One region of the Kitasatospora sp. NPDC059817 genome, then DNA from elsewhere that is predicted to be linked to it. Evidence: riboswitches for the same ligand, from Rfam matches in the RefSeq annotation. Region 1 holds a riboswitch; each other region holds the start of a gene.
What was found. Region 1 has a riboswitch for cyclic di-AMP ahead of ACFV61_RS19775 (transglycosylase family protein). Riboswitches for the same ligand answer to the same signal wherever they lie in the genome.
Positions count from the first base shown of each region.

Region 1 (9,694 bases):
TGACCAACGCACTGCGGCATGCGATCGGCGCACGACCCGACCCTGCGGGTGGCGCCCAGGGCGAGTACGACTTTCCCATACAGCCGACCCCCGAGGGCCGGCTGCCGATCCGAATAAGCCTGGTCCACCGCTCTCCCCAGGTGGTCTGCGCGGTGAGCGACCCGAGCTGCATCGGCCCGGTCGCCCGGGAGGCGGACTTCGTCGCCGAGTCCGGCCGCGGACTGCACCTGGTGGAGTCCTTCAGCCGCTCCTGGGGTTGGCACCCGCTGGGCAGCGGCAAGGTGGTCTGGGCCCTGTTCGAGGCGGAGCCGGCCACCGGTTCCGAACTCGGTGGACGGCACCGGCGCTCGGCCTAGCGCCAGGCGGCGCGCGGCCGGCCGAGGGAGGCCCCGGGAGGACCGCACCCCGGGCTCCGCGGGGCGGCTCGACGGGCCTGGCGCGGGTGCGCCACGGGCTCCGGCTCAGTCCTCAGGACGATTCCCACGACGATTGCCGGGTCGGCCCCCCGGACGAGCCGGCCGGACTGACGGCCGGACACCCCGGCGGCCCGCCCCCCGTCCACGTCCGGGCCCCCAACCGTGTGCGGGACCACCCGCCGCGCCTGCGCGCGGTCGGCCGCGAGAGCGCCCGTCGGGAGAACGCCCGTCGCGTGGCCCCGGACCGGCCCCGGAAAAGACAAAGGCCGTCGCGGTGTCAGCACCCACGACGGCCCCCCGATGGCAGGACGGCGGCCGGTCAGACCGCCAGGTGGTCGAACTCCCCGTCCTTGGCCCCCAGCAGCAGGGCGGCGATCTCGGCCCGGGTGTAGATGAGCGCCGGCCCTTCCGGGAAGCGCGAGTTGCGCATCGCCACATCGCCCCCCGGCAGGGCCGCGAACTCGACGCAGTTCCCCTGGGAGTTGCTGTGCAGGCTCTTCTGCCAGAGAACCCCCTTGAGGTCGGCGGCCGCCATCCCGTTGTAGGTGTCGTACGAGCCGTGCGTGTCCTGCGAGTCGTGCATAGAAATCTCCCGAAGAGCTCCGGAGTGGTCGTCCAGCGCGGCGCTCCCGGCACCCGCCGAACGAACGGACCGGCCCCGTACCGGCCCGGCACAACGCCTCACTTGACGCGATGATAGCTGCTGTGCACGTGCATCAGCACGGGACATTGCAGGTGCACGAGGCCTTTCACCGGCAGTTCCGAACTCTTCACGGGCCCTTCTCCTGACGGTACGTAAACGGACATAGCCGAGTGAATCGCCAGATTCTCGATAACCGGCCGTGAGCGGTTCCCCGCTGAATGTTGATCTTCAGACGCCCGGAGTCGCGCTGCCGTGACGCTCCGTCAGGCGACCTCCTGGCTGTGAGACATCTCACGCGCCACACAGGCAACTCGACGCCCCGTCGGACACGTCAGGGCTACGAGCGGTGATCGCTCGAAGGCTGGGTGAGATATGTCCGGATTGCGGGCAAACCACCCGGACGGACACGGCGGGAACGCGACGCACCCGCCATGACCACGTGAAACTCGAACGGCAGCCGAATGCAGGCCTGACGGGCCGATGTCCTACGATCTCCGGCATGAGCACCGCAGCCATCCCGGGCGCGCCACTGCCCGTCCGCACTCCAGGCTCCCGTGCGCGGGGGCGCCACCGCCGCCCCGAGCGCCCCGAGATCCCGGCCGGCTCCCCGGCCCTGGTGCTCGCCGTGCCCGCGACCGCCGGGCCCGAGTCCCGCTCGGTCGTCGAGGAGCTGCTGTCGATCGTCCGCAGCGAGCAGAGCGGCATCCAGACCGCCGTCGGCTACCTCCCGGGCGAAGCCGCCCAGGGGGTCGACAGTGACGACCGCACCGTCGCCGAACTGCTGGCCATGGCCGCCGAGGCGGGCCTGCCCGCGCCGGTCCTGGTGCCGCTGGTACCCGGCCCGCACGGATTCCTGACCGAACTTCACGCCCTCGCCGCGGAGTACGGAGCCCCCGTCACCGACGTGCTCGGCCCGCACCCGCTGCTCGCCGAGGCCGTGCACGTGCGCCTGTCCGAGGCCGGCCTGGCACGCGCCGACCGGGCCCGGCTGTTCGCCATCGCGACCGCCGCGGACGGCGTCGTGCTGACCACCGTCGGCGGCGAGGAGGCCGCTGCCGCGGCCGGCATCACCGGTGTCCTGCTGGCGGCCCGGCTGGCCGTCCCGGTCGTGCCCGCCGCGCTCGACGTGCCGGGCTCGGTCGCCGCGGCCGTCAACCACCTCAAGGAGACCGGCTCCCAGCGCCCGGCGCTGGCCCCGCTGGTGATCGGGCCGGAGGCCGACTCCGAACTGCTCGCCACGGCCGCCGAGGAGACCGGCTGCCCGTCCGCGGCGCCGCTGGGCGCCTACCCGACGGTCGGCCAGCTGATCGCCGCCACCTACCTGGCCGCGCTGCCGGCACCCTCCCCCGAGGCCCTGGCGCAGGCCGAGGCCGAGGCGGCGGAGACCGCCGAGGGCGCGCACGCCGACCACTCCGGCCGGGGCGGTCACGCCGCCCACGCCGCTCGCACCGCCACCGAGGAGTCGGCCGGCCAGTAGCGGTCACCGCACGCGTGAAGGGCCCGGAACGTAGCCGTTCCGGGCCCTTCCTGCTTGTCCCGTAAGGGAGTTAAAGGGCGAATGGGTGCGATGTCCGTTCTATCCGCATTTGTTCGCCGTCGCTCGATCCATCCCCCGACGGCCACAGTGTGGACGCACCTCCTTCTCGGCGGGCGGCCCCCGGGGGACCCGACCCGCCGTCACCCGCCTCCTGAAGCACAGACAGTTGTGCACGCCCTTCGCGGCATTGCCGGAAATCGGCCATTTTCGATCATGGCGAGCGAGGGGAACGACCGTTCTCGCCAAACCGTGATGCGCGTCACAGGTGTTTGCAGTTTGAACTTAAGTCTGCTTAACGTGCTCCCCGTTCGTGGCCACACGAACCCAGTTCATCCGCGACGCCGAGTCCTGCCGTCGGATGTCCTGGCAGCGCGAAAACGCACCACGGCAGGAGCGGGGGACCCACAGGTAAGTCGCCCCGGACCGTTCCCCGGAACGATCCAGGGCTAGGGGTGAAGCCGCGCCCACAGCGCGGCCGGGCAACTCCAGCCCGAATCCGACAGCTCACCTCGCAGGCGTGGGAGAGGACTGCGTCTTCATGCTGCCCACCAACGGCACCCGTCTGTCCAGTCGTACCCGACGCGTGATCGCCGCCATCGGCGTCGCGGGCGTCGGCCTCACCATCCCCTGCCTCACCTCCGGCACCGCCTCCGCCGCCTCCGTCGCCACCTGGGACAAGGTCGCCCAGTGCGAGAGCACCGGCAACTGGAGCATCAACACCGGCAACGGCTTCTACGGCGGCCTGCAGTTCACCTCCAGCACCTGGGCCGCCTTCGGCGGCACCGCGTACGCCCCCCAGGCCAACCAGGCCACCAAGGACCAGCAGATCGCCGTCGCCGAGAAGGTCCTCGCCTCGCAGGGCCCCGGCGCCTGGCCGGTGTGCTCGGTCCAGGCCGGCCTGACCAAGGGCGGCGCCGCGGCTGCCGTCGACACCTCGGCCGGCTCGACCACCGGCTCGGCTGCCAGCTCGACCGCCACCAAGCCCGCCGCGAAGCCGGCCACCCCGGCCGCCAAGCCCGCGCAGAGCCAGGCCCCGGCCACCCCGGCCGCGAAGCCCGCCAAGCCGGCCGCACCGGCCCAGGACCAGGCACAGGCCCCCGCCGACTCCGCCAACGGCACCTCGGCGCAGAAGGGCCAGAACCAGGCCCAGAACAGCGCCCAGCCCCAGGGCGACGACTACACCGTCGCCTCCGGCGACTGGCTGTCCTCGATCGCCGACAAGCACAACCTCCAGGGCGGCTGGCAGCGGCTGTACGAGCTCAACCGCGGCACCCTGACCGAGGGTCCGGACACCATCTACCCGGGCCAGCGCCTCTCGTTCAAGGACGGCGGCCAGGCCCAGCAGTCGGCTCAGACCGACCAGTCCGGCTCGGACTTCACCTGGTTCGACCGCTCGCAGAAGTCCGGCCAGACCTCCAACGGCGCCGCCGTGAACGCCAAGCCGACCGCCCAGCCGCAGGCCCCGGCCCCGACCTCGACCCCGGCCGCCAAGCCGGCTTCCAAGCCGGCCGCCCAGGCGCAGACCCCCGCTCAGGCCCCGGCCGCCACCGGCAGCATGGCCGCCGCGGTCTCCTTCGCCCAGTCGAAGGTCGGCCAGGCGTACGTCTACGGCGGTACCGGCAACGGCGGTTGGGACTGCTCCGGCCTGACCCAGGCCGCGCTGCGCGCCGCGGGTGTCTCCGTCCCGCGCGTCGCCGCCGACCAGGCCGCCGCCAGCACCCGCGTCTCGCTGGACAGCCTGCAGGCGGGCGACCTGCTGTTCTGGTCCAACAACGGCCAGAACTCCGGCGTCTACCACGTCGCGATCTACATCGGCGGCGGCCAGTACGTCGAGGCCGCCAACCCGAGCTCGGGCGTGCGCCTGCAGACCGTCGCCAACTGGGCGCCGGACTTCGCCGGCCGGGTCTGAGCACGACCCGCGGGTGACAGCTGACAACTGACGGCTGACAGATAACAGATTTCAGATAACAGATTTCATCATCTGTTATCTGTCAGCCTCCGCCCGCCCCGGCGGTCGCCCGGCGCCGTAGGAAGGCCGCCGGCAGGCCGCCGGGCAGGACCGCCCGGGGCCATGGTCAAAGCCCGCCCCCAGCGGGCATGCTGCTGCTCCGGCACCCGAGGAGGAGTCACCATGGCCCAGGTCACCGTCACACTCGACGCCAACCTCGCGATCGACGCAATGATGCTCTCCGGCACCAAGAACCCGCAGGACGCCGTCGAACTCGTCCTGCGCGACTACCTGGCCCGCGGCCGCCGCACCGAGACCCGCACCGGCGACGCCACCGACGGCCAACGGCTCACCGAGAGCCGCCCCACGGACCACGAGGGCTGACCCGGCACCCGGGCGGCACGCAACGGGCCCCGGAGAGCAACAGCTCTCCGGGGCCCGTCCGTTGACCGTCCTCAGCGCGCGCAGGCCCCCGTGGAGCCGCGCATGACCAGCTCCGGCTGGAACATGAACTCCCCGCGCTGGACCGCGTTCCCGCCGACCTCCTCCAGCAGCGCGTCCACCGCCGCGGTCGCCATCGCCTCGACCGGCTGGCGGATCGTGGTCAGCGGCGGCTCGGTGAAGGCGATCAGCGGCGAGTCGTCGAAGCCGACCACCGAGACGTCGTGCGGCACCGACAGTCCACGCTGCCGCACCGCCCGGATCGCCCCGAGCGCCATCATGTCGCTGCCGCAGACGATCGCCGTGCAGCCCTTGTCCAGCAGTGCGCCGGCCGCCGCGTGCCCGCCCTCCACGCTGAACAGCGTGTGGTGGACGAGTTCCTCGGCCTCCTCCTGGCTCCGTCCCAGCACCTCGCGCATCGCCGCCGTGAAGCCCTCGATCTTGCGCAGCACCGGCACGTACCGCCGCTGCCCGACGGCCAGCCCGATCCGCTCGTGCCCGAGTTCGGCCAGGTGCTGGACGGCCATCCACATCGCGGCCCGGTCGTCCGGCGAGATGAACGGCGCGTCGATCCGCTCGCTGTAGCCGTTGATCAGCACGAACGGCACCCCGCGCCCGGTCAGCCGGGCGTAGCGGTCGTGGTCGGCGGTGGAGTCGGCGTGCAGCCCGGAGACGAAGACGATGCCCGCCACACCCCGGTCGACCAGCATCTCGACCAGTTCGTCCTCGGTGGACCCGCCCGGCGTCTGGGTGCACAGCACCGGGGTGTACCCGTGCCGGCTGAGCACCTGCTCGATCACCTGGGCCAGTGCGGGGAAGATCGGGTTGCTCAGCTCCGGCGTGATCAGCCCGATCAGGCCGGCGCTGCGCTGGCGCAGACGGGTCGGCCGCTCGTAGCCGAGCACGTCGAGCGCCGCCAGCACGGTCTGCCGGGTGGCGGCGGAGACGTTCGCCTTGCCGTTGAGTACGCGGGAGACGGTGGCTTCGCTGACCCCCGCCTGCGCCGCGATGTCTGAGAGTCGCGCCGTAGTCACGGTCCCAGAGCCTATTGCAACCACGTCAGACCGCCCACCAGCCGGTGCTGTCCGGCGCGAGCACCGTCTCGCCGCCGTCGACCACCAGCTCCACCGAGGAGAGCAGCAGCTTTCCGGGCGCCGCTATCCGGACCGGCTCGTCCGTGGCGTTGACGGTGCAGACGAAGGAGCCGCGGCGGAACGTCAGGGTCCCCTCGGGGCCCTCCAGCCACTCCACGGCCGTCCCGGCGCCGAGGTCGTCCTGGGAACGGCGGACGGCGAGCGCGCTGCGGTACAGCTCCAGGGTGGACGCCGGGTCTCCGGTCTGCGCCTCGACGCTCAGCGCGGCCCACTCGGCCGGCTGCGGCAGCCAGGACGGCCCGCCGGCGACCGGGCCGAAGCCGTACGGGGCCTCGGTGCCGGACCACGGGATCGGGACGCGGCAGCCGTCGCGGTAGCCGTCCTGCCCGGCCTTGCGGAAGAACGACGGGTCCTGGCGGACCTCGTCCGGCAGGTCGGTGACGTCCGGGAGGCCGAGTTCCTCGCCCTGGTAGATGTACGCGGAGCCGGGCAGCGCGAGCATCAGCAGGGTGGCGGCGCGGGCGCGGCGCAGGCCGAGCTCGCGGTCGCCGGGGGTGCGGATCTGGGTGCCGAGGCCGGGCGGGTTGGCGAAGCGGGTGGCGTGCCGGGTGACGTCGTGGTTGGACAGCACCCAGGTGGTGGGGGCGTCGACCGGGCGCATCGAGTCGAGCGAGACGTCGATCACCTCGCGCAGCGCGGCGGCGTCCCAACCGGTGCCCAGGTACTGGAAGTTGAAGGCCTGGTGCAGCTCGTCGGGGCGCACGTAGTTGGCGGTGCGCTGGACGGTCGGGGTCCAGGCCTCGGCGACGCCGATCCGCTGGCCCGGGTACTCGTCGAGGATCTTGCGCCAGCTGCGGTAGATCTCGTGCACGCCGTCCTGGTCGAAGAACGGCATGACGTCGTTGCCGAGCAGCTTGAGCTGGTCCGCGCCGCCGAGGTCGGGCAGGCCGGGGGCCTTCACCAGGCCGTGGGCGACGTCGATGCGGAAGCCGTCGACACCCATGTCGAGCCAGAACCGCAGGATCGAGCGGAACTCGTCGGCGACTGCCCGGTTCTCCCAGTTGAAGTCGGGCTGCTCGGGGGCGAACAGGTGCAGGTACCAGTCGCCGGGGGTGCCGTCCGGGTTCTCGCTGCGGGTCCAGGCCGGGCCGCCGAAGATGGACTCCCAATCGTTGGGCGGCAGTTCGCCGTTCTCGCCCTTGCCGGGGCGGAAGTGGTACCGCTCGCGCAGCGGGGACTCGGGGCCCTCGCGCAGGGCGCGCTGGAACCACTCGTGCTGGTCCGAGGAGTGGTTGGGGACGAGGTCGACGATGATCCGCAGCCCCAGCTGGTGGGCGTCCCGGATGAGCGCGTCGGCGTCCAGCAGGCTGCCGAACATCGGGTCCACGGCGCGGTAGTCGGCGACGTCGTAGCCCGCGTCCGCCTGCGGCGAGGCGTAGAACGGCGAGAGCCAGACCGCGTCCACGCCGAGGTCGCGCAGGTACGGCAGGCGGCTGCGGATGCCGGGCAGGTCGCCCATGCCGTCGCCGTTGGAGTCGGCGAAGCTGCGCGGGTACACCTGGTAGATGACCGCGTCCCGCCACCAGCCTCTGGAGGCGCCGCCAGTCACAGGAGCCGGGGTGACCGCCTCGTGGGCGGCGGCGTCGGCGGCAGGCCGGGAGGTGTCGGCCAGGTTCTGGGTCATGGACGGTATCCCTTGGGGACTAGAGGAGCGAGGAGCGTTACGACTTGGAGGCACCGGCGGTCAGACCGGTGACCAGGTGGCGCTGCACCAGGTAGAAGAAGGCTGCCGACGGGATCGCGATCAGCACGGCGGTCGCGGCCATCAGGTTCCACTGGGCGTCGTGCTCGCTGACGAAGGTCTGCAGGCCCACGGCCAGCGTGTACTTGTCGGAGCTGAGCATGAAGGTGGAGGCGAACGGCACCTCGGCCCAGTAGGTGAGGAAGGAGTAGAAGGCGGCCACCGCCAGGCCCGGGCGGGCGAGCGGCAGCACCAGCCGCCAGAAGGTGCCGAACGGGCTGAGCCCGTCGACCCGGCCGGCCTCGTCGATCTCCACCGGGATGGTGTCGAAGTAGCCCTTCAGCAGCCAGGCGCAGTACGGCACGGTGGTGGTCGAGTAGACCAGGATCAGGCCCAGGTAGCTGTCCAGCAGGCCGAGGTCGGAGAGCATCGTGTACATCGGCACGATCAGCACCGCGATCGGGAACATCTGGGTGACCAGCAGCGACCACATCAGCGGCCGGTGGCCGGGGAAGCGCATCCGGGAGACGGCGTAGCCGGTGGTGGCGGCGACCAGGACGCCGAACACGGTGGTGACGCCGGAGACCAGGAGGGCGTTGCCGAACCAGGTGAAGAAGTCCGTGTCGAACAGCACGTGGTGGTAGTTCGACAGCGTGAGCTTGTCGAGGATCGCGCCGGGGTGGAGGTAGTCGGTCTTGTCCGGGCCGAGCGAGACGAAGAGGATCCACGCCACCGGGAACAGCGCGATCAGGCCGGCCACGATCAGGGTGCCGTGGGACAGCGCCCTGACCAGCGGGCTGCTCTCGCCGCGCCGGCGGGCCTTGACCGGCCGGGCGGCCGGGGCCACGGCCGCCGCGGGGGTGGGGAGTTCGGTGGTGGTGCTCATCGGGGGTACCTGCCTTCGTGGGTCAACTGGGTCCGGGGCCTCAGCCGTTGGCCTGCTCGTTGCGGGCGAGCCAGCGCCGGTAGAAGGCGGTGAAGACGATCAGGATGGACAGCAGGATCACGCCGTAGGCGGCGGACTGCGCGTAGTCCCGGGGGATCTGGCCGAAGCCGAGGCGGTAGGCCCAGGTGACCAGCAGCTGGGCGTCGGGCGCACCGGTGCCGAAGAGCAGGAAGATGACGTTGAACTGGTTGAACGTCCAGATCACGCCGAGCAGGACGACGGTGGAGGAGACGGCCCGCAGCCCGGGCAGGGTGACGTACCGGAAGCGCTGCCACGGCGTGGCGCCGTCCATCTCGGCGGCCTCGTACAGCTCGGCCGGGATCGACTGCAGGCCGCCGAGCAGCGAGATCATCATGAACGGCACGCCGGCCCAGGTGTTGACCAGGATCGCGGCGGACTTCTGCGCCCACGGGTCGGTGAGCCAACCGGGTTCGGGCAAGTGGAGGAAGCCGAGCATGCTGTTGACGACACCGCCGTCGGACAGCATCAGTCGCCAGGAGAAGACGGTGACGAAGGTCGGCACGGCCCAGGGCAGGATGAGCAGCATCCGGTAGACGGCGCGGCCGCGCAGCTTCTTGTTGAGCAGCAGGGCGAGGCCCAGGCCGAGGGTGTAGTGCAGGAAGACGCAGATGGCCGTCCAGGCGATGGTCCAGACGAAGTGGGACCAGAAGCGGTCGTACGAGCCGGGGCCCCACAGGATGTCGGCGTAGTTGTGGAAGCCGACGAAGTTGTAGCTGGCCGGGATCTCGTTGACGCCGATCTTGCGGGCGACGTTGAGGCTGTTGGCGTCGGTCAGGGTGAGCCAGAGGCCCTGGACCAGCGGGTAGAGCACCAGGGCACCGAGGACCAGCACCACGGGGGCGATCATCGCGTAGGCGTACCAGTGCTTGGCGTAGGAGCGCTTGACGCGTTCCAGCAGGCCCGGACG
Region 1 covers NZ_JBHWIR010000087.1:8,363-18,056, reverse strand. The annotation lists gene ACFV61_RS19790 (ATP-binding protein) at 1-356, shown strand, start outside; gene ACFV61_RS19785 (DUF397 domain-containing protein) at 736-999, opposite strand; gene ACFV61_RS19780 (hypothetical protein) at 1,559-2,536, shown strand; cyclic di-AMP (ydaO/yuaA leader) riboswitch at 2,967-3,127, shown strand; gene ACFV61_RS19775 (transglycosylase family protein) at 3,114-4,505, shown strand; gene ACFV61_RS19770 (hypothetical protein) at 4,728-4,928, shown strand; gene ACFV61_RS19765 (LacI family DNA-binding transcriptional regulator) at 5,000-6,019, opposite strand; gene ACFV61_RS19760 (glycoside hydrolase family 13 protein) at 6,045-7,763, opposite strand; gene ACFV61_RS19755 (sugar ABC transporter permease) at 7,801-8,706, opposite strand; gene ACFV61_RS19750 (carbohydrate ABC transporter permease) at 8,747-9,694, opposite strand, start outside.

Region 2 (9,694 bases), on a different contig from region 1:
TCTCCCCCTTCGCGCACCCGCTGTTCACCGCGCTCACCGGGATCGGCCTGGCCGTCGCCCTGACCACCGGTCGGCGCTGGCTGGCCCGGCTGGCCGCGCCGACCGGGCTGCTGCTGGCGATGGCGCTGCACGGCACCTGGAACGCCGCCGCCGACCTCGGCACGGACGGCTTCCTGGTGGTGTACGGGGCGCTGATGGTGCCCTGCTTCGCCGCGCTGGTCTGCTTCGCGGCCTGGGCCAGGTCCCGGGCTGCCCGGCACGCCGCCCGGCGCGACAGGCGCTCCGCCAGGGTGGTCTGAAGAACCGATTTCCCATCTCGGCGACTTCCCCGTATTGTTGTGTTTACCGACGCGGGGTGGAGCAGCTCGGTAGCTCGCTGGGCTCATAACCCAGAGGTCGCAGGTTCAAATCCTGTCCCCGCTACTCAGTAGCGACGAAAGGCCCGGAGGATTCGTCCTCCGGGCCTTTCGCGTTCCCCGGCACGGCGAAGGAACGTTCTGCCGCGAAGCCGCAACAGGACCTGGGCCCCCGTCAGCGGAGACCTCCCGAACGACGGCAGCCCGAACGACGGCGGCCCGGCCGTCGGCTGCCGGGCGGGCCACCGATAAATCCGTTGCCCTCCGGCCGGTGGGCTGCCTATCGTGGCGGCACACTGAAGGGAGGTGATCCTGAATTGAGTTCCATCAGGATGCGTGAGGTGGCTGCTCGCTAGAGCCGCCCCTGCCTGCGCGGGGTGAGGCCTGAGGCCTCCGGCAGGCGAAATCCATAGCAGTCACCCGGCCCGCAGGCCCACCGGCACATCCCCGGTGCCTCGGCGCCAGGCCAGTGCACGGGCCGGCGCGGAGGAGCAGCCTGCGGGCTGTCTGCGTTCTCCGCCGCCCCCCAGCGTCTTCCGCCGCTCTTGGTCGTCACCCGCGCCCTGTCCGGGGCGCCCGGGTCGTTCCCGCGGTGGGGCCGCGGCGCTAGAGTCGGCGCGGGTTCCGGAGCGGAGCGGCGCGGGCACAGGGGGTAGGCGATGGCGAAGGCGCGGCGGCGGAGCGGCACGACGGCCCTGCGGACGGCACGGTGGGCCGCGCCCGGGGCGCTGGCCGGGACGGGCCTGCTCGGGCTGCTGCTCTTCTCGCTCGGCCGGGAGCAGGCCTGGCAGGCTTTCGGCGGCGGGCTGGTGGTGGCCGGGGCCTCGACGGTGCTCGGCGGCGCGCTGGGCTTCCTGTTCGGAGTGCCCCGGGTGCGCAGCGGCAGCGGCGAACCGCAGGGCTCGTACGCCCCGAACACCAACCTGGAGCAGGTATCCGACTGGCTGACCAAGGTGCTGCTGGGCGTCGGGCTGACCCAGCTCGGCTCGCTCGGCGAGCGGCTGCACCAGCTCGGCACCGCACTGGCCCCCGCGCTGGGCGGGGAGGACGCCGCGGTGCCGTTCGCGGCGGCACTGGTGCTGTACTTCGTGGTCTTCGGCTTCCTGGCCGGCTGGCTCGTGACCAGGCTCGCGCTGCCGCAGGTACTGACCGACGCCGACCAGGCCCTGGACCTCTTCCTCGCCGGGCAGGACCGCGACCGGCGAGGCGACAAGGTGGGCGCCGACGACCTGCGGGTCCGGGCGATGCAGCAGCTCGGGCTGCTGGGGGGCAGCGCGGAGCAGTCGGCCGCGCTGGCCGCGCAGTTGCCGCCCGCCTCCTCGCCCTCGTCCGGGCCGGAGGGCGTGGTGGCCGAGGTCCGCTCGACTGCGCGCCGCTCGGCGCTGACCGCCGACCAGGTGCGGGCGCTGTACGCGGACGGCTCCGAGGGCCGCCGGATCCAGGCGCTCGCGCTGATGCAGGGCGACCCGTCGCTGGCCGACCTGCCGAGCCTGCTGGACGCGATCGAGCGCCCGCGCTCCGGCTTCGAGCAGTACCACGCGCTGCTGGCCGCCCGGGGGCTGCTCTCCCGGCTGCCCGGCGCCGAGGCGCAGCGGCTGCGGGACGCGGTGGCCGGGCAGCTGGTGCTGCCGGAGGGGATCCCGTACGGGTCGGACCGCAGCTGGCTGGCGGAGAAGATCCTGTCCCGGCTGGAGGCGACGGCCTTCGTCCCGACGCAGCCGGCCCCACCCGCCGAGCCTGCCCAACCTGCCCAACCGGGACAGCCGGGACAGCCGGGACAGCCGGGACAGTCGGCCCCACCCGCTCAGCCCGTCCAACCCGTCCAGTCGGCTCCGTCGGCGGGCGACCACAGCTAGCTGCTGAACTCCTTGACGGTGAAGCGCAGTTCGGGCTGCTCCCAGGGCGTCTTGACCTGCGGCGGGCGGGTGCCCGTGCGCTCGGCGCCCATCTGGAGGTAGAAGCCCTCGGCGGGCGGGTGGGACACCACCTTGACCGAGGCGATCCCGGCCGCCCGGGCGCGCTCCAGCATGTCCGCGATCAGCTTCCGCCCGATGCCGAGCCCCTGGGCCTCGTCGGCGACGAACATGAGGTCCAGTTCGGCCGGTTCGCGGATCAGGCCGTAGAAGCCGAGCAGTCGGCCGGTAGTCGGGTCCGAGGCCAGGAACACCTCGTGCCGGGCGACGTACTCGGGGGTGACCCGGTAGCCGTCGATCATCGCCGCGTAGTCGCCGCGGTAGGCGGTGGAGGCCTGGATCAGCTCAGTGAGCCGGTCGGCGTCGGCCGCCCCGGCGCGCCTGATGGTCGTCTCGCTCATGCGGGCGAGTATAGGGGTGCTAACCAGGAGAGACCATTACTTTTCGGCGGCGGACCGGCGGCGGTGGTCGGCGGCCCGCAGGACCAGGACGCGGCGGGTCCGGCCGTCCGCGGCGCGCGGGAAGCGGCGGATCTCGCTGGCGACGCGGCGCTCGCCGAGCGCGTACCGCAGCGGGTCGAGGTGGGCGCAGCGGAGGCCGTGGCCGTCGTGCAGCGGCTGGACGCGGACCTCGCCGTCCGGGGAGGTCACCCGGACGAGTTCCACCAGGGCGGCCAACTGCCGCTCGGGGCCGAACAGTTCGGGGTAGGCGAAGAGCAGGTAGCCGCTCAGGGTGAGCGCGAAGGCGCCGTCCGCGAACGGCAGTCGGGGCAGCGCGGCGGCCACGTACTGCTGCGGGTGCGCGGCCGAGTCGGCGGCGAACAGGCGGCGGGCGCGGTCCCAGCTGCGCAGGTAGCGGTCCGGTCGGCAGGAGCGCGGCGACGGGTACAGGTGCGGGCGGGCGGCCATCGCGGTGGCCATCGACGCACGGGCCGCCAGCGCGTGGGCCGCGACCTCGGGTGCGGGGAGCGCGTACGCCGGGTCGGCGGCGATCACCCGGCAGCCGAGCCGGCGCGCCTCGGCGGCCAGGCCGGCCGCGCCGCCCGGGCAGTCCAGCACCGGGCCCGGCAGCGCGGCGAGTTGGGCCCGGGTGAGGTCGAACAGGTCGCAGTACTCGTCCAGCGGGCGGGAGGTGACCAGGATGTCCCGGCCCAGGGCGCCCGGGTCGGCGGGGGTGTGTGCGGCGGCCACCCGGCCATCCGAACACGGGCCGGCCCCGTCCGCATCCGGAGCACGTCCGGGGCGCGGGCGGGGCCGGGAAGGCGGGCGGGACCGGGGAGGCGGGCGGGGTTCAGCGGCCGAGCAGGCCCTGGGCGGCGGCCCGGTTCACGTTGGTCAGGCCGCGGACCAGCTGGGCGGTGAGGATGATGAGCAGCACCCCGACCAGCGAGAAGCCGGCGATCTGCCAGGCCCCCTCGACGTAGTAGACGTGCTGGACGTTGTCGCTGTCGTAGAAGTCGAAGAGCCGGTACCCGCGCCACGGGGTGAAGGCCGGGAAGACCCACTGGTAGAGCGGGTACAGCGCCATCGCCCAGCCGAGCAGCAGGAACACCAGCGACAGGGCGAAGCTGAGGACCGCCCACGGGAACATCACCACCTGGTAGAACGCGGCCTTCCACCCGGCCGGGTCCGCCAGCCGCGCGGTGATCGCCCCCCAGGTGCCCGGGCGGGTCTGGCGCACCGGCGCCGGGGCGGGCACGTCCAGGGCCAGCATGCCGCGCACCCGGGCCCGCTCCATCCGGCCCATGCCGCGGGCGACGGTGGTCAGGAGGGCGAGCACGGGCAGGCCGAGGACGGTGACGAAGGTGCCGACCCCCATGCAGAACAGGATGATCGAGACGGAGAAGCCGATGACCGACAGCGGCAGGCCGGTGAGCGTGTAGCCGATCTCGCGGTAGTAGTGCTTGGAGAACGGCGCCCGCCAGACGGCCGGCGGCTCCTCGGTCCGGTGGGCCCGAGCGGGACGCGGGTCGTCGCCGTAACCACCGAGGACGTCCCACTCGCGGTCCTGCGTGCTTCGGCTGATGCTCATGTCCCGGCCCCGGTCCCTCGTTCTCGGCTGCTGATGGCATCAGTCTGGTCGAACGGCGGGCCGGGGAGGATCCGGAGGCCTGGCGGATCGGGGGTGGGGTTAACCCCCCGGGCCTGACCCGGCAGGCCTGCCCCGGGTCCGTGCCGAATGTCCGCGCCGGACGTCCACTCCGGATGTCCGCGCCGAAAGGTCAGCCGGCCGCGCCGGTCCACTCGTCGGCGAGCAGCGAGTACAGGTACGAGTCGGACCAGGCGCCGCCCTTGTACAGGTCGTGCCGGACCCGCCCCTCCAGCTGGAACCCGAGCCGGAGGAGCACCTTGGCGGAGGCGGCGTTGTCCACGTCGACCCGGGCCGCCAGCCGGTGCACGCCGAGGGCCTCGAAGGAGAGCTCGCAGAGCAGGCCGGCGATCTCGCCCGCGTAGCCGCGGCCCCAGACGTCGCGGCCCAGCACGTAGCCGAGGTGGGCGGAGCGGTGCTTGCCGAGGGTGAGGGAGGCGTGGGCGATCGGCGTGGCGTCCACCGGGTCCTCGGCGTCGTCGCGCCGGGTGACGGCCAGCCGGTAGGTGTCCCGCTCCGGCGCCATCGCCTCCTCCAGGTAGAGCTCGATCTGGTCGGCGCAGGTTTCGCGGTCGCGCGGCTCGAAGGGGAGGTAGCGGGTGACCTCCGGGTCGCCGAACAGCCCGTGCAGCGCGTCCACGTCGCCGGGGGTGTGGTGATACTCGCGGATGGCCAGCCGGGGGCCGGTGAGTCGTACGGGGACCATGGCAGCCGACCCTACTCCCGGCCAGCGGTTACCGTTCGAGCTATGAACGACGAAGACCTGCGGCTCGCCCCGCGCACCAGGGCCGCCGACCTGCTCGCCTGGGCGGCGGAAGAGGACCGCACCCCGGTGGCCGAAGCGCCGCTGCGCGCGGTGCTGGCCCTGCTGGAGCTGGGCGAGGGCAGGATGCACGACGGCTGGCCCGAACTGACCTCGAACGCGGTGGAGCACCTGCTGTACGAGCGGCTCTACCTGTACGTCCAACCCGAACCGGAGGCGGACCCGTTCGCGTACGGCGCCGCCGTCCGGCTGCTGACCGACCACCAGCGGGCCGCCAAGCGGCTCAACGCCAAGCGCCAGGAGCGGCTGCACGCCGAGGCCGAGTGGCAGGGCGAGGTCGCGGCCGGGCTGCTGCGCCGCGCCGACCTGGTGACCTGGCCCCGGCTGTACGCGCTGCTGCTGCACGCGTACGGGGCGGACGTCACGGATCCGGAGGCGGTGCGGGAGTGGCTGACCGGCTTCCGGGAGCTGGCGCAGGAGGAGCGGCTGGCCAGGTTCGCCGCACTGGCGCAGACCGGCTGGCTGGACGAGGTGGACGAGCAGGGCTGGAGCCCGACCCGGGTGATCTCGGTCGGCATGGCCACCGACGGCGCGCGCCGGCTGCTGGAGCAGGGCCTGATGCGGCGCAGCTACCGCAACCTGACCGAGCTGACCGCGCTGGGGCGGCCGATGCCGGACGAACTGGCCGGGGACTTCGGGGCGTTCGAGGAGGCGGCGGTGGAGGCCGCGCTCGACCTGTACGGGGAGTGGACGGTGCCCGGGCTGCCGCGACTGCTGGTGGAGGAGTTCCCGGACCTCGCGCCGGAGCCGGGGCAGGAGGAGATCGACGCGTACCTGGCGGAGCTGGCGCAGGAGGAGTTCGACGCCCGCCTGGAGGAGCTGGCGGGATCGGCAGTCCCGGCGGACCAGGCAGACCCGACGGACCCGGCGCAGGAGTGACGCGGCGAAGCCCCAGCCGCGGTGCCTTCTGGTTCCGGCGGCCGGGGCTTCGCGGGTGCGTCAGGGGTTGAGGCCGCGCTGCTGGAACCAGGTCTCCGGGTCGACGGGGGCGCCGCCACCGGGGCGGACCTCCACGTGCAGGTGCGCGCCGGTGACGTTGCCGGTGGCGCCGACCTTGCCGATCTGCTGGCCGGAGCCGACCTTGCCGGAGCCCTTGATGATCGAGGAGAGGTGGCAGTACCAGATCTCGGTGCCGTCGGGCAGGGTCTCGACGATCCGGTAGCCGTACGAGCCGGACCAGCCGGCCGAGGTGATGGTGCCCTGACCGACCGCGTAGACGGGGGTGCCGGTGTCGGCGGCGAAGTCCAGGCCGGTGTGCAGGTGAGCCCAGTAGCGGGCGCTCTGGCCGTAGTGGGCGGTGAGGTGGTAGTCGCGCACCGGCAGGGTGAGGGCGGCGGCCTTGGCCCGCTCGGCCTCCTCGGCGGCCCGCTTGGCCTCGGCCTCCTTGGCGGCGGCCTTGGCCTCCGCCTCCTTCGCGGCCTGGACGCGGGCGTCCTCCTCGGCGGCGGTGCGCTGGCTGTCGGCCTGCAGCTGGATGCGGGCGGCGAGCGCGAGGCCGGGGTCGGCGGAGAGGGCGACCGGGGTCTCGTCCGGGGTCTCGATGGCGGGGGCGGCGGCCGGGGTGGCGGAGGCGAAGCCGGTGGCGCCCAGGGTGGCGGCGACGGCGGTGACGCCGAGCAGCGGGGAGGTCCCACGGACCTGACGCGGCATCCGGTGCCGGTTGGTCTCGGCCTCCGGGCCCGCGTACTCGGGGCCGTCCGGGCCGGGGTGGTCGAGGAGCCGGGTACCTGCTGCGAGGCCGGCCGGGTGTGCCGGGGTGTGCGTCGACGCCACGGAGGCGCGCTCCTTTCCTTCCTTCGCGCCTACCGGGTTAGCTGACGGGTTCGGAGCAGGAAGGTCTCCTACGGCTGGGCCGGAGCCCCGCCGATTCACCCCAAGGAACGTGGTTCCCCGGCTCCCTGACCTGCCCGGAGGCCGGTCGGCGGGATTAGGCGACGGCGCACGGTGCCGTCTGGGTACGGCGTTGAGGACCGCGCTGCGTTATCAAACGTTAATCCTAGGAGGCCCTGATTCCAAGCCGTTCGCCCGGGACGACCGGAGACAGACGGGGCACTCTGGGACGCGAAGGGCGTTTTGTCCCCCTTGGGCCCCTTGGGCACGCTTGAACACCATTGACGCCACCTCACGTGATCGGACGTCAACGGACGGCCCTTCATTCAGGCACTCACCACCGACCTCCCCCGCCCCACAGGGTGCGAAGGCTTGACGGCTAAGGCTATTAGCCTTAGCTTTATGGCTATCGGCAGCACACCGAAGCCCGCACCGGCAGCCCCCGGAGGCCCACCATGAACGCCACCAGCGCCCCCACCACCCAGTACCTCGACGTCACCGGCGGCCGCCTCGCCTACGACGACACCCGGCAGGGCGACGGCACCCCCGTCGTGCTGCTCCCCGGAATGCTCGACACCCGCGCCGCCTACCGGCACCTCCACCCGCTGCTGGCCGCCGCCGGCCGCCGGGTCATCACCATGGACCTGCGCGGCTTCGGCGAATCCTCGATCATCTGGGACGACTACTCCCCCGCCGCCATCGCCACCGACGTCCTCGCCCTGCTCGACCACCTCGGCATCGGCCGCGCCGTCCTGGTCGGCAACTCCTACACCGGCGCGACAGTCGTCAAGGCCGCCGGCGACGCCCCGGAGCGGGTCGCCGGCATCGCCCTGATCGACGCCTTCGTCGAGAACACCCCGCCCGGCGCCCTCATGCGCGGCGCCCTCCGCGTCATGGGCGCCCTGACCGTCCACTCGCCCGCCTTCTGGGGCCTCTACCACCGCAAGCTGGCCTACCCGGGCGCCAAGCCCGCCGACTTCGACACGTACGTGGCCGGACTCGTCGCCGCCATGCGCACCCCCGGCCGCAAGACCGCCACCCGCGGATACGTCGGCGGGGACTCCGCGCCCGTCGGCTGGACCGCGGCCGTCCGCTGCCCCTCGCTCGTCATCATGGGCAGCAAGGACCCCGACTTCCCCAAGCCGGAAGCCGTCGCCGACCGGCAGGCCGCCGCGCTCAACGCGCGGAAGGTCATGATCGACGGATCCGGGCACTACCCGATGGCCGACAACCCGCAGGCCACCGCCGGCGCCCTGCTGCCCTTCCTCGCCGAACTCGCCTGAGCCCCGCCCACCCCGTCCGCCCACGTCAGCCCCGCCCCCACGCGCCGCCCCGCCACGTACGCCTTCCACCGACGGAGAGCCCACACCATGCCCCGAGTAGGACTCACCCCCGAGCAGGTCGTCGACCACGCCCTCGCCCTCATCGACGAGCAGGGCGCCGACGCCCTCACCCTGGCCGCCGTCGCCGCCCGGGCCGGGGTCGCCACCCCGTCGCTGTACAAGCACGTCAGCGGCGGCCTCACCGAACTGCGGCGGCTCATCGCCGTCCGGGTCACCGAGGAACTCGCCGACCGGCTCGCCGAGGCCGCCGTCGGCCGCAGCGGGGACGACGCCGTCGCCACCGTGCTGCGCGCCTACCACGCGTACGCCACCGAGCACCCGCACCGCTACAACGCCCTCCCCCAGGCCCCGCAGCCGGACGACGACCTCACCCGCGCGGCCGGCCGGCTCGTCGGGGTGATCATCGCCGTCCTGCGGGAGTACGGCCTCGACGGCGCGGAGGCGATCCACGCCGCCCGCACCGTCCGCTCCGTCGCCCACGGCTTCGCCTCCCTCTCCATCGGCGGCGGCTTCCAGCTCGCCGAAGACCTGGCCACCACCCAGAGCCGCCTCATCACCCTCCTCACCACCGGCCTCCGCACCTGGCCCACCCCCTGAGACACCGGCCACCGCACCGGCCGCGGCACGACCCGCCCGGCCTCCCACGACGGCGGAACGGCCAGCGCCCCGGGTGAGGCATGCGCGAGAAGTCGGACCCGCCGACTTCCCGTGCAACAGGCGGACGCGGGGGCGCGCCCGGAAACAGCCGGCGGCAGGGCGTGCGCGCGGCAGGCGCGGCGTACGAGGCATGCGCAGCAGGCGCGGCGTGCACGAGAAGTCGGACCCGCCGACTTTCCGTGCGGCGGGCAGGCAGCGGGCCTGGGGGTGGTGGGGGTGGACGGGTTAGTGTGGCCGGGCTGACTGGTGGTCATGACAGGGGACCGCCGACCCCTTGGCGGAGGTCCACGTGCCCGCACCGATAGCGAGGGCGCGGCGGTGGTACCTGCGGCTGCTGGACGGGAACGCCCGGGCGGCGCGGTACGCGCTGGGGGTGCTGCTCGGGGTGACGGCGGTGCTGAGCGTCCTGCCGATCGTGCTGCCGTACAGCTGGCCGCCGTCGGCGCTGGTGCTGCCGCTGGTGGTCGGCGGGCTGCTGTTGCGGCGCGGGCAGCTGCTGGTGCTGGTGTGCGCGGCGCTGGCCGGCGGGGTGCTGGGGGCGGTGGTGCGGGATCCGCTCGGGGTGCGGATCGGGGTGACGCTGGTACTGGCCGCGACCGCGGTGACGGTGCTGGCCGCGAACCGGTTCCGGCACCGGCTGGGTCTGCGCGGGACGCAGGGCGATTCGATGCTGCTGGAGCTGGC
Region 2 covers NZ_JBHWIR010000071.1:16,476-26,169, forward strand. The annotation lists gene ACFV61_RS17480 (PrsW family intramembrane metalloprotease) at 1-299, shown strand, start outside; tRNA gene ACFV61_RS17485 (tRNA-Met) at 350-423, shown strand; gene ACFV61_RS17490 (hypothetical protein) at 1,016-2,212, shown strand; gene ACFV61_RS17495 (GNAT family N-acetyltransferase) at 2,209-2,670, opposite strand; gene ACFV61_RS17500 (hypothetical protein) at 2,707-3,459, opposite strand; gene ACFV61_RS17505 (sensor domain-containing protein) at 3,560-4,300, opposite strand; gene ACFV61_RS17510 (GNAT family N-acetyltransferase) at 4,491-5,063, opposite strand; gene ACFV61_RS17515 (hypothetical protein) at 5,106-6,059, shown strand; gene ACFV61_RS17520 (M23 family metallopeptidase) at 6,120-6,953, opposite strand; cyclic di-AMP (ydaO/yuaA leader) riboswitch at 6,966-7,124, opposite strand; gene ACFV61_RS17525 (alpha/beta fold hydrolase) at 7,466-8,293, shown strand; gene ACFV61_RS17530 (TetR/AcrR family transcriptional regulator) at 8,381-8,950, shown strand; gene ACFV61_RS17535 (PP2C family protein-serine/threonine phosphatase) at 9,300-9,694, shown strand, end outside.
Region 2: it holds a riboswitch for cyclic di-AMP, as region 1 does, so the genes downstream of both, ACFV61_RS17520 (M23 family metallopeptidase) here and ACFV61_RS19775 (transglycosylase family protein) in region 1, are expected to answer to the same signal.

Region 3 (9,694 bases), on a different contig from region 1:
ACTTCGCCCGGCTCGCGGACGCCTGGGACGGCAAGGTCACCATGAACTACGGCTCCCCGGAGATGCTCGGGCCGTGGGTCCCCGTGATCAGCAAGGTGATGATGGCCGGCACCGTGCTGGGCTTCGCCTGGCTGCTGCTCTGGCGCTTCACCGCCAAGCGCCGCAACGCGGCCACCATGTACGACGCGGCGCTCAGCGCGCTGCTCATCTTCACCGTCACCAGCCGGGTGATCAGCCCGCAGTACCTGGTCTGGCTGATCGGCGTCGCCGCGGTCTGCCTGACCGTGCGCGGCAGCAGCCAGCGGCCGGTGGCCCTGCTGATCCTGCTCGCCTGCCCGCTGACGCTGGCCGAGTTCCCGCTGATGTTCAGCCGGATCCTCGCCAGCGAGCCCTGGGGCGTCACCGTGCTCAGCCTGCGCAACCTGCTGCTGCTGGCCGCCACCGTGCTCTCCTGCATCCGGCTCTGGCGCGCGACCCGCGGCCCGGCACAGCTCCCGGCGACGGTGGTGCTGGCCAAGCCCGAGGCGGTGCCCGCCGGCGCCTACCCGGTGCGCCCCGGCATCGCCTACGAGCAGGACCTGCTGGACGGCATCGACCGGCCCGGCACCCCGGCCAGGCAGCGGCGCTGAACGACGCGCGCCTTCAATCGCGCAGCGCGGCCACCTCGGCCAGCCAGAGCCGGGTGAACTCGGCCAGGCCGACGCCCGGTCCGGCCCGGAGCAGCCGGTCGAGCCGGCGGTCCCGGTCCTCCCCCTGCCCGTCGGCCGCGCCGACCGCCCGGTAGAACGCCACGAGCCGCTCGGGCCCGTAGCGCCGGGCGATCAGCTCGCAGGCGAGCCAGGCCTGCTCGTACGCCTGGGCGATGCCGTCGGCGCCCGCGGTGAAGTCCCGGTCGGCGGGCAGCGCGGCGGGCAGCCGGCCGGCGGCGACGTCCCGGGCCAGCTCGGGGGCGATCTGCTGCGGGCGCCGGCCGGAGCCCCGGTAGGCGGTCCAGTCGGCGACGCCCTCGGAGAGCCAGAGCGGTGTCCAGGCCCGGGTGTCGGCCCTGGTCGCGACGTGGGTGGCCTCGTGGGTGACGACCACCTGCCGGCCGAAGTCGCTGAGCCGCCCGAACGTCCCGGGGTTGACCAGCACCCGGTCGGCGGGGGTGTGCCAGGGCGCGCCGGCGGCGGCCGAGGTGACCGCCGCCATGCCCGTCCAGCCCGCCGGGTCGACCTCCAGCAGCCGGGCGAACTGCTCTGCGGTGGCGGGCACTTCGAGCAGCAGGCGGCCCGCCCAGCCGGTGCCCCAGGCCTCGCTCACGGCGGGCACGGCCCGGTCCCCCACCGCGACCAGGCCGGCCGGGTCGGGCCCGTCGGCCAGGCCCAGCACCAGGCAGTGCGCGCCCGCCGCGGACCGGGCGGAGCCGAGGTCCCAGAGTGCCGGGGGCCCGCTCGCGCTCTCCTCCCGGTCGACCCGCCAGCTGCCGCCGGCCCGGACCAGGTCGATCCGGCGCGGGTACACCACCGGGTAGTCGTCGTACCCGGTGATCCGGACCGCCAGGTCGGCGGCGGCCGTGAGCCGCTCCGGCCCGGCGTCCGCGCCGAGCACCAGGTTGCGGTAGCCGGCCTCGATCGCCGCCGGTCCGGACCAGGAGGGCAGCGCCCGGGCCCGCGCGTCCAGCAGTGCGGCCACCTCGGCCCGCCGGTCCGCCGCCCACCGGCCCGACGCCCGCCCGGCCGCCGAGGGGGCCGCCGGGGCGGCCGGCGGCAGCGACAGCTGGGCCAGACCGCCGACCGCGAGCAGCAGCGCACCGCGCCGGGACAGCGTCCGGCGGGCGCCGCCTATCGGGTGGGGGGTGTCGGGGTCGGACGGTGCCGGGCTCAGAGCCGGACCACCCCCGCGACCGGCATCGCGTTGACGCTCTCGTAGCGGACCCTGGCGCCCGGGTAGGGGGCGTGCACGATCACCCCGCCGCCGGCGTACATCCCGACGTGGTGCATGTCCCGGTAGAAGATCACCAGGTCTCCCGGCCGCGCTTCGGAGAGGCTGACCCGCTGCCCGACGTACGCCTGGGCCTGCGAGGTGCGCGGCAGGGTCACTCCGGCCTGCCGCCAGCTGTAGTACATCAGACCGGAGCAGTCGAAGGCGCGGGGCCCGGTGGATCCGTAGAGGTAGGGCGAGCCGATCATCCGCACCGCGGCGGCCAGCGCGGCCGCCCCGCGCTCGGAGGCGGGCGGGGCCGTGCCGAGGTCCAGCCGGTCGGTGCCCCGGGTGGCGCGCTGCTCGGCCTCCTGGGCGTCCTGGGCGGCCATCCGGGCCCGCTCGGCGACGCCCAGGCTGTTCAGCAGCCGCTGGGCCTTGGTGAGCCGCTGCTGGATCTGCTGCTTGCTGTCGGCGAGCGAGCGGCGGGCCTGGTCGAGTTCGGCGAGCTTGCCGGCGGTCTCGGTGCGGCGCTGGTCGAGCCGGCGCTGGCGGGTGGCCAGTTCGTGCAGGGTCTCCTGCTGCCGCTCGGCGGCCTGGTCGAGGGTGCGGGCCCGGGACAGGTAGCCCTCCGGGTCGGTGGAGAGCATCAGCTGGACGGTCTGGGCCATGCCGCCGCCGCGGTACTCGGCGCCGGCCACGGTGGCGAGGTCGCCGCGCAACTGGTTGAGCTGGTCCTGGGCGACGGCGATCTCGCCCTGGAGGACGGTCGTCTCGCCCTGGAGGCGCTGCTGCGTCTCCAGGGCGGCGTTGTACTTCTCGGACGCCTGCTCGGCCTCGCCGTAGAGCTGTTCCACCTGCGCCTTGACGTCCTTGCGGGTGGGCGTGTCCGGCACGGCGGGGGCGGCCTGGGCGCTGCCGCCCGCCGTCACGCCCAGGGCGGTGGTGGCGGCCGCGGTCAGCACCAGCGCACGGGCGAGCAGTTGGGGACGACGGTGCACGGGCATGGCGGCAGCGGCTCCGATCCGGCGGTGGGGCCCCGCCGCCGCACCAACGCGGGCGGCCCTGGAAGCGGAGTCCGGTGGCAGACGTTAGCGAGTCCGGGCAACCGAGTCCAAACCCCTGCCAACCCGAATATTTGACCCGTAATCGGACATCAGTCCGAGGCGCCGGAAAAGCCGCAGGCCCGGCCTTCCGTGGTGGAAGGCCGGGCCTGGGAGGGCCTGCGCGGGGATCAGACCCGCACGATGGAGGTCAGCGGCATGTTGCCGACCGCCTCGTAGCGGACCGACGCGCCGGGCTTGGGCGCGTGCAGCACCTGGCCGTTGCCGGCGTAGATGCCGACGTGGTGGGCGTCCCCGTAGAAGATCAGCAGGTCGCCGGGCTGGGCCTGGGAGAGGTCGGTGCCGATCCGGGTACCGGCGTGGGCCTGCTCCTGCGAGGTGCGCGGCAGCGCCACGTCGACCTGGTTGAACGCCCAGACCATCAGGCCCGAGCAGTCGAAGGAACCGGGGCCGGAGGCGCCGTAGACGTACGGGCTGCCGATCTTGGAGGCGGCGATGGACAGCGCCGCGGCGCCGCGCGAGCTGCCGGCGCTCGGCTTGGTGACCGGCGCGGCGGGGGCCTGCGACGCGCTCAGGTCGGTGCGGCTGTTGTCGCGGGAGGAGCGGTCGGCGGCCTGCTGGGCCGCCGCCTGCTGCTGGGCGGCCTTCGCGGCGGCGTCGGCCTTCGCCTTGGCCTCGGCGGCGGCCTTCTCCTCGGCCGCGCGGATCGCCTGGCGCTCCTGCTCGGACAGGGTGTTGAAGAGGTCCTGCGCGGCCTTGAGCTTGCCCTGGACCTCGTCCTTGGCGCTCTTCAGCTGCTGGGTGGTGGTCTCCATCTCGGCGAGCTTGCCCTGGGCCTCGGAGCGCACCTGGTCGAGCTTGCGCTGCTCGTCCTGGAGCTGCTTGAGCTGGCCCTTCTGGGTGCCGCCGGCCTGGTTCAGCGTGTCGGCCTGGCTCAGGAAGGTGTCCGGGCTGGCGGAGAACATCAGCTGGACGGTCTGCGATATGCCGCCGTTGCGGTACTGCTCGCCGGCGATCTCGGCCAGGCCGCCCTGAAGGTCGGTCACCTGCCCCTGCTGCCGCGCCACCTGGTCCTGGAGGTCGGTGACCTGCTTCTGCAGCTGCTGCTGCTTCTCCTGGGCGGCGTTGAGCTTCTCGGTCGCGACCTCGGCCTGCTCGTTGAGCTGGTCGACCTGCTCCTTGACCTGGTCCTTGGTCGGCTGCGGGTCGGCGTGGGCGCCGGACTGCGCGGACAGCGCGACGGCCGCGGCGGCGAAGCCGGTCATGATCGAGACCCGGGTGCGACTAGCGGGCTTGGGACGACGATGGGACGCCACGAAGGCGGACTCCTTCTTCCTACGCCGTCTACCGGGTGAGCTGACGGGTTCGGGCCGGAAGCGTGCCCTACGACGCCTCACGGCCGTTCCACCGGCCGACCTGGCGCCGATTCACCCCGGAGGAACGTGGTTCCCCGGCTCCGTTCGACAGCACCCCCGACTGCTGGGCTCCCCGTCGGGCAGGCACTGGGCCCGCCCCGCTGCGTCACGAACTCGACGGAAACCACCGCCGTCACCCTGGCTGGGCGATCGGGAGTGCGGTGGTTCGGGGCACGACCCTAGTAACTGAACCGTGATCCGTTCAAATCCTTGTCAGAAAAAAGACGGAAGAAGACCAAAGTTCTTTTGTGAATATGACACATAGTGATCACCGCCGCACGCAAAGCTGATCAGTCTTCACCGGGGACTCGCGCGACGGACAAAACCCGAACGCCACCCCCGGTCGGAGGGTGGCGTGGATCACAGGCCCGGACGGGGCCCTTCGGGCGTGTCGGGCCGTCAGACCCGGCGGATCGTGTTGATCGGCATCGCGTCGACCTTCATCACCTTCACCACGTCGCCGGTGTGCGGCGCGTGCACCACCATGCCGTTGCCGATGTACATCCCGACGTGGTGCCGGTCGGGGCCGTAGATGACCAGGTCGCCCGGCTGGGCCTGGTCCAACGTGACCTTGGTGCCGACGTTGCCCTGCTCCTGCGAGGTACGCGGCAGCGAGACGCCGGCCTGGCCGTACGCCCAGACCATCAGGCCCGAGCAGTCGAAGGTGGTCGAGCCGGTGGCGCCCCACACGTACGGCGAGCCCTGCTTGCTCATCGCCTTGGCGACGGCCACGCCCGCGTAGCCGCCGGCCTGCGGGAGGCTGCCGAGGTCGGCGCGGTCGCTGCCGCGCGAGGCGCGGTCGTCCTGCTGCTGCTGGGCCCGCAGCGCGGCGCGGTCGGAGGCGCTGAGCGAGTTCAGCAGGTCCTGCGCGGCCTTGAGCTTCTGGTTGACGTCCGTCTTGGCCTGGTTCAGGTCCTTGGTGGTGGAGTCGAGCGAGGCCAGGACGGCGGCGGCCTCGGACTTCTCCTGGTCCAGCCGGCGCTGCTGGTCCAGCAGGCCCTTGAGCGCCTCGGACTCGCTGGCGCTGGCCTGCTGGGCGCTGGACGCCTTCTCCAGGTAGCCGGACGGGTCCGAGGAGAGCATCAGCTGGACGGACGGGTCGATGCCGCCGGTGCGGTACTGCTCGCCCGCCACGCCGGCCAGGCCGGTCTGGAGCTGGGTCATCTCGTCCTGGCTGCGGGCCACCTTGTCCTGCAGCTGGTCGGACTGCTTGCGGAGCTGGTCGGCCCGCTCCTTGGCGCCGTTGTACTTCTCCGCCGCCTGCTCCTGGTCCTGCTGGAGCTGGTCGATCTGCGCCTTGACGTCGCTCTTGCTGGGCTGGGGCGCGGCGTGCGCGGCGACCTGCGCGGAGAGGGCGACCGCGGTCGCCGCGGCAGCGGTGAGCACGGAGACCCGGGCGCGGCTCGGCTGCTTGGGACGGCGGTGGGAGGCCAAGGGAATTGCTCCTTCTTCCATCGGCCTCACCCGATCAGGTGAGAATCCGGAAAATAGGTTTGACGCCACACCCTAGGGAAGATCCACGGGTTTTGCCACTCCCCCGAAGGCGTGAACTCCACTTCCCCCGCAGGCTTCACCGGATGTGCACACCGCCGCAAACCGGGCGCTGACCAGGCGTCATTCCGTCGAGGCAGCCGTCAGGGCCGCGCCAGCCGGTTCAGCAGCAGAACGGAGGCCACGGGGCGCGCGCCCGCCTTCCGCACGCCCTCCGCGACCTCCCGGTCGGTGGACACCACCACCACCGGACGCCCCTGCGGCTCGGCCCGCACCAGACGGCGGATCAGCTCGTCCGCGGTCTCGCCGGTCCGGCTGAACCGCACCCGCACCCCCCGCGGTGGCGCCATGATCACCGGAACGTCCAGGTCCTGCCCGTCGAACACACAGGTGACCTCCGCCTGCGTGCGCTGGGCCAGCATCGCCAGCCCGCCCAGCAGCCGGATCCGCTGCTGCTCCAGCGGCAGCGTCGGATAGCCCGTCTTGGTCACGTTGTAGCCGTCCACCACCAGGTGCACCTGCGGGATCGCCAGCAGCTGATCCAGCAGCGCCGGATCGTCGTCGGCCAGACCGCGCCGGGCCACGTCGTGCGGCGAGGCCGCCCCCGGCACCACCGCCTCCACCAGGTCCCCCGGCCGGATCTGGGAGACCGGCAGCGCCAGCTCCCGCTGGAGCCCCTGCGCCGACTGCAGCACCGTGTCCAGCAGCAGCCGCAGCCGCATGTCCTCGACGCTGCGGCCCTCGCGGGCCGACCGGCGGCCCTGCTCGGCCGCCGTCTCCAGCTCGCCGACCCGGTGCCGCAGCCGCCGCGCCTCGGACTCCGCGGCGCCGCGCTCGGTGGCCGCCTGCGCCCTCGCGGCCTCCAGCTCGGCGGTCAGCCGCCTGGTCTCGGCCTGCGCCCGGCGGGTGTCGCTCTCCAGCGAGCGCACCTTCTTCCGCAGCGACTCGGCCTCCCGGCGGACGTCCTCGGACTCCGCACGCTGCCGCTCCAGGTCCGCCCGGGCCGCTGACCGCAGCTCGGCGAGCTCCGCCTGCAACTTCTCCACCAGCCGGGTGGCCTCGGCGGCCGCGCCCTCGGCGCCGGCCCGCTCGGCCTCCTCCCCGGCCTCGGCCACCAGCCGGCTCCAGCCGGCCGACCGCACCAGGTAGGCGGCGGCCGCGACGTCCATCGGATCGGCGGCGCCCGGGACGCTGCCCGACTCCAACGCCTTCACCAGGTCCGGCTGGCCCAGCCTCAGCCGCTCCGCTATCCGCACCCGGAACGCCGGCTCCGACTCCAGCGCCGCGGCCAGCGCCGTGGCCGCGTACTTGGCCCGCCGGGCCGGGGTGAACTTGACGTACTGGCGCAGGCTCTGCGGGAGCTCGCCGGGCGGCAGCCCGCCGAGCGCGTCCGAGGCCAGGCCGACCACGCGCCGGCGCACGCCCTCGGGCAGCGGCCGGTCCAGCTTCTCGGCAGCACGCTCCGCCACCGCCTCGCCGGAACCCACCGCCTCGCCGGAGCCTGCCGACGCATCGGAACCCGCCGCCTCGCCGACGGCCGCGGGCCCGGACGGGGCCGCGTCGGCGGCCTGCGCCTGCGCGGCGGCAGCAGGCTGAAGCCCCTGCGCTTCGGCGGGCTCCCTCGCTGCGTCCACCACGTCCTCGGCTCCGATCCTGGTCCTACGGGGTCACGGCCCGCGGCCGCCGCCCTGTCGTCACGCTCCGTGCGTCCTGTCTGTATTGTCCCAGCGCGGCGGGCAGGCGCGCCGCGCACCCGCCCCCCGCGCCGTCGGGCGTCAACCCTGCTCGGCGGAGGCCTCCGCGCTCTCGGCACCCGGACGGGCCACCAGCTCGACCTGGTCCACGGCGTTGCACCAGCGGCAGCGCACCGACTCGATCGTCTCGCTCAGCACCTCGGTCTCCTCGACCTTGGACTCGCCGGCCAGGTCGAAGTGCAGGAACTCGGTGACCCGCGCGGTGCGGGTCACGTCGAAGCGGGTGAGGTTTCCGCACAGGGTGCAGCGCCAGCGCGTCTCGGCGGTCAGGGCGGGGACGGTCATCGGGGGTCCTCTCGGGTGGTCCCTGGGTGGGCTAGGCGCTCCCCCCGGGGCCCCGGCGTCGGCGGCGGGAGGCGGGATTGCCCGCCCCAAGCCTATTGCCTGAGGCAACCATCCCGGCCACCAGTCAGGAGAACGAGCGGGCTAGTCCACCTGCCGTACAAGGCCGTGTCACACGCCCGACACGGAGGGATGCTTGGCCGCATGGCACTGACGGCCCCCGGGCACACCGACGCGCGGGGCGAACGCCCGTCCGTGCCCGCCCCGGCGGTCACCTACGCCCTGATCGCGGTCAACACCCTGGTGTTCCTGCTGGGCCCGGCCGCCGGGCTCAATCCGCTGTACGGCACCGGCCAGTCCCGGCTCTGCGCGGAGCAGCGGTACGAGCAGCGCTGGGGCGTCATCCCCGCCGAGGTGCTGGCCGGCCGCCCGCTGACCGCCGAGCAGCTGGCCCAGGCCCCCGACCCGGCCCCGGGCTGCCCGGCCGCGCCCACCCCGGCCAAGCACCCGGCGCTGTCCGTCCTCACCGGGCTCTTCGTGCACGCGGGCTGGCTGCACCTGCTGGGCAACCTGCTCTTCCTCCACGTCTTCGGCCCCACCGTCGAACAGCGGCTGGGCCGGGCCCGGTTCGCCCTCTTCTACCTGGCCGCCGGCAGCCTGGCCACGTACGGCTTCGCCCTCGCCGAGGCGCACTCCCCGGGCTCCACCCGGGTGCTGATCGGAGCCTCCGGCGCGATCTCCGCCGTCCTCGGCGCCTACCTGCGCTTCCATCCGCGCGCCCGGGTGACGACGCTCGTCCCGCTGCTGCTGTTCCTGCCGCTGCGCTTCCCGGCCTGGCTGGTGCTCGGCCTCTGGTTCGCCCTGCAGTGGTGGTCGGTCCACTCGGCCGGACCCGGGGTGGCCTATCTGGTCCACGTGATCGGCTTCGCGGCGGGCTTCCTCTACGCCTGCACGGCGGTCAGCCACCCCCCGAGACGACCCGGCTGACGCCCGATACGCTGGCGGCACCCCACAAAGGAGCCCGAACAGTGATCACCGCCATCGTCCTGATCAAGACCAGTGTCGACCGCATCCCGGAGATCGCCGAGGCCATCGCGGCCATCGAGGGCGTCAGCGAGGTGTACTCGGTGACCGGTGGCTACGACCTGGTGGCGATGGTCCGGGTGCGCCGGCACGACGATCTGGCCGCGGTCATCCCGGGCCGGCTGAACAAGGTCCCGGGCGTGGCCCACACCGAGACCCAGATCGCCTTCCGCACCTACTCCCAGCACGACCTCGAGGCCGCCTTCGCCCTCGGCCTGGACGAGTAGGCCTCTCAGCCTGCCGACCGGGCCCCTCAGCCCTGCCGACGCCCCCGGTCGACCTCCACGGTGGCGACGCAGCGTCCGCCCTCGTTGCGGTAGTTCCACGCGGCACCGTCCGTGACCAGCTCGCGGACGGCGGTCAGGAAGCGGTCGACGTGCTCGTCCGGGGTCCCGGCCCCGAAGCTCACCCGGATCGCGTTCAGGCTGCGCTCGCCGGGCAGCGACGGCTCGGGCGCCCCGCACTCGGAGGGGGAGACCTCTTCGTCCCCGAGCAGGGTGCGCAGCAGCGGGTGCGCGCAGAACAGGCCGTCGCGGACCCCGATGCCGTACTCGGCGGACAGCGCGGCCGAGAAGTGCGAGCTGTTCCAGCCCTGGACGACGAAGGACAGCACGCCCACCCGGGCCGCCTCGGCACCGAACAGGTTCAGCACCTTGACCTGCGGGATCTCCGCCAGCCCGGCGGTCAGCCGGGCGATCAGCTG
Region 3 covers NZ_JBHWIR010000012.1:33,921-43,614, forward strand. The annotation lists gene ACFV61_RS04505 (glycosyltransferase 87 family protein) at 1-629, shown strand, start outside; gene ACFV61_RS04510 (hypothetical protein) at 643-1,674, opposite strand; gene ACFV61_RS04515 (NlpC/P60 family protein) at 1,863-2,909, opposite strand; gene ACFV61_RS04520 (NlpC/P60 family protein) at 3,137-4,282, opposite strand; cyclic di-AMP (ydaO/yuaA leader) riboswitch at 4,293-4,442, opposite strand; gene ACFV61_RS04525 (NlpC/P60 family protein) at 4,781-5,815, opposite strand; gene ACFV61_RS04530 (NYN domain-containing protein) at 6,016-7,359, opposite strand; gene ACFV61_RS04535 (hypothetical protein) at 7,648-7,911, opposite strand; gene ACFV61_RS04540 (rhomboid family intramembrane serine protease) at 8,113-8,895, shown strand; gene ACFV61_RS04545 (Lrp/AsnC ligand binding domain-containing protein) at 8,937-9,218, shown strand; gene ACFV61_RS04550 (aminotransferase class V-fold PLP-dependent enzyme) at 9,245-9,694, opposite strand, start outside.
Region 3: it holds a riboswitch for cyclic di-AMP, as region 1 does, so the genes downstream of both, ACFV61_RS04520 (NlpC/P60 family protein) here and ACFV61_RS19775 (transglycosylase family protein) in region 1, are expected to answer to the same signal.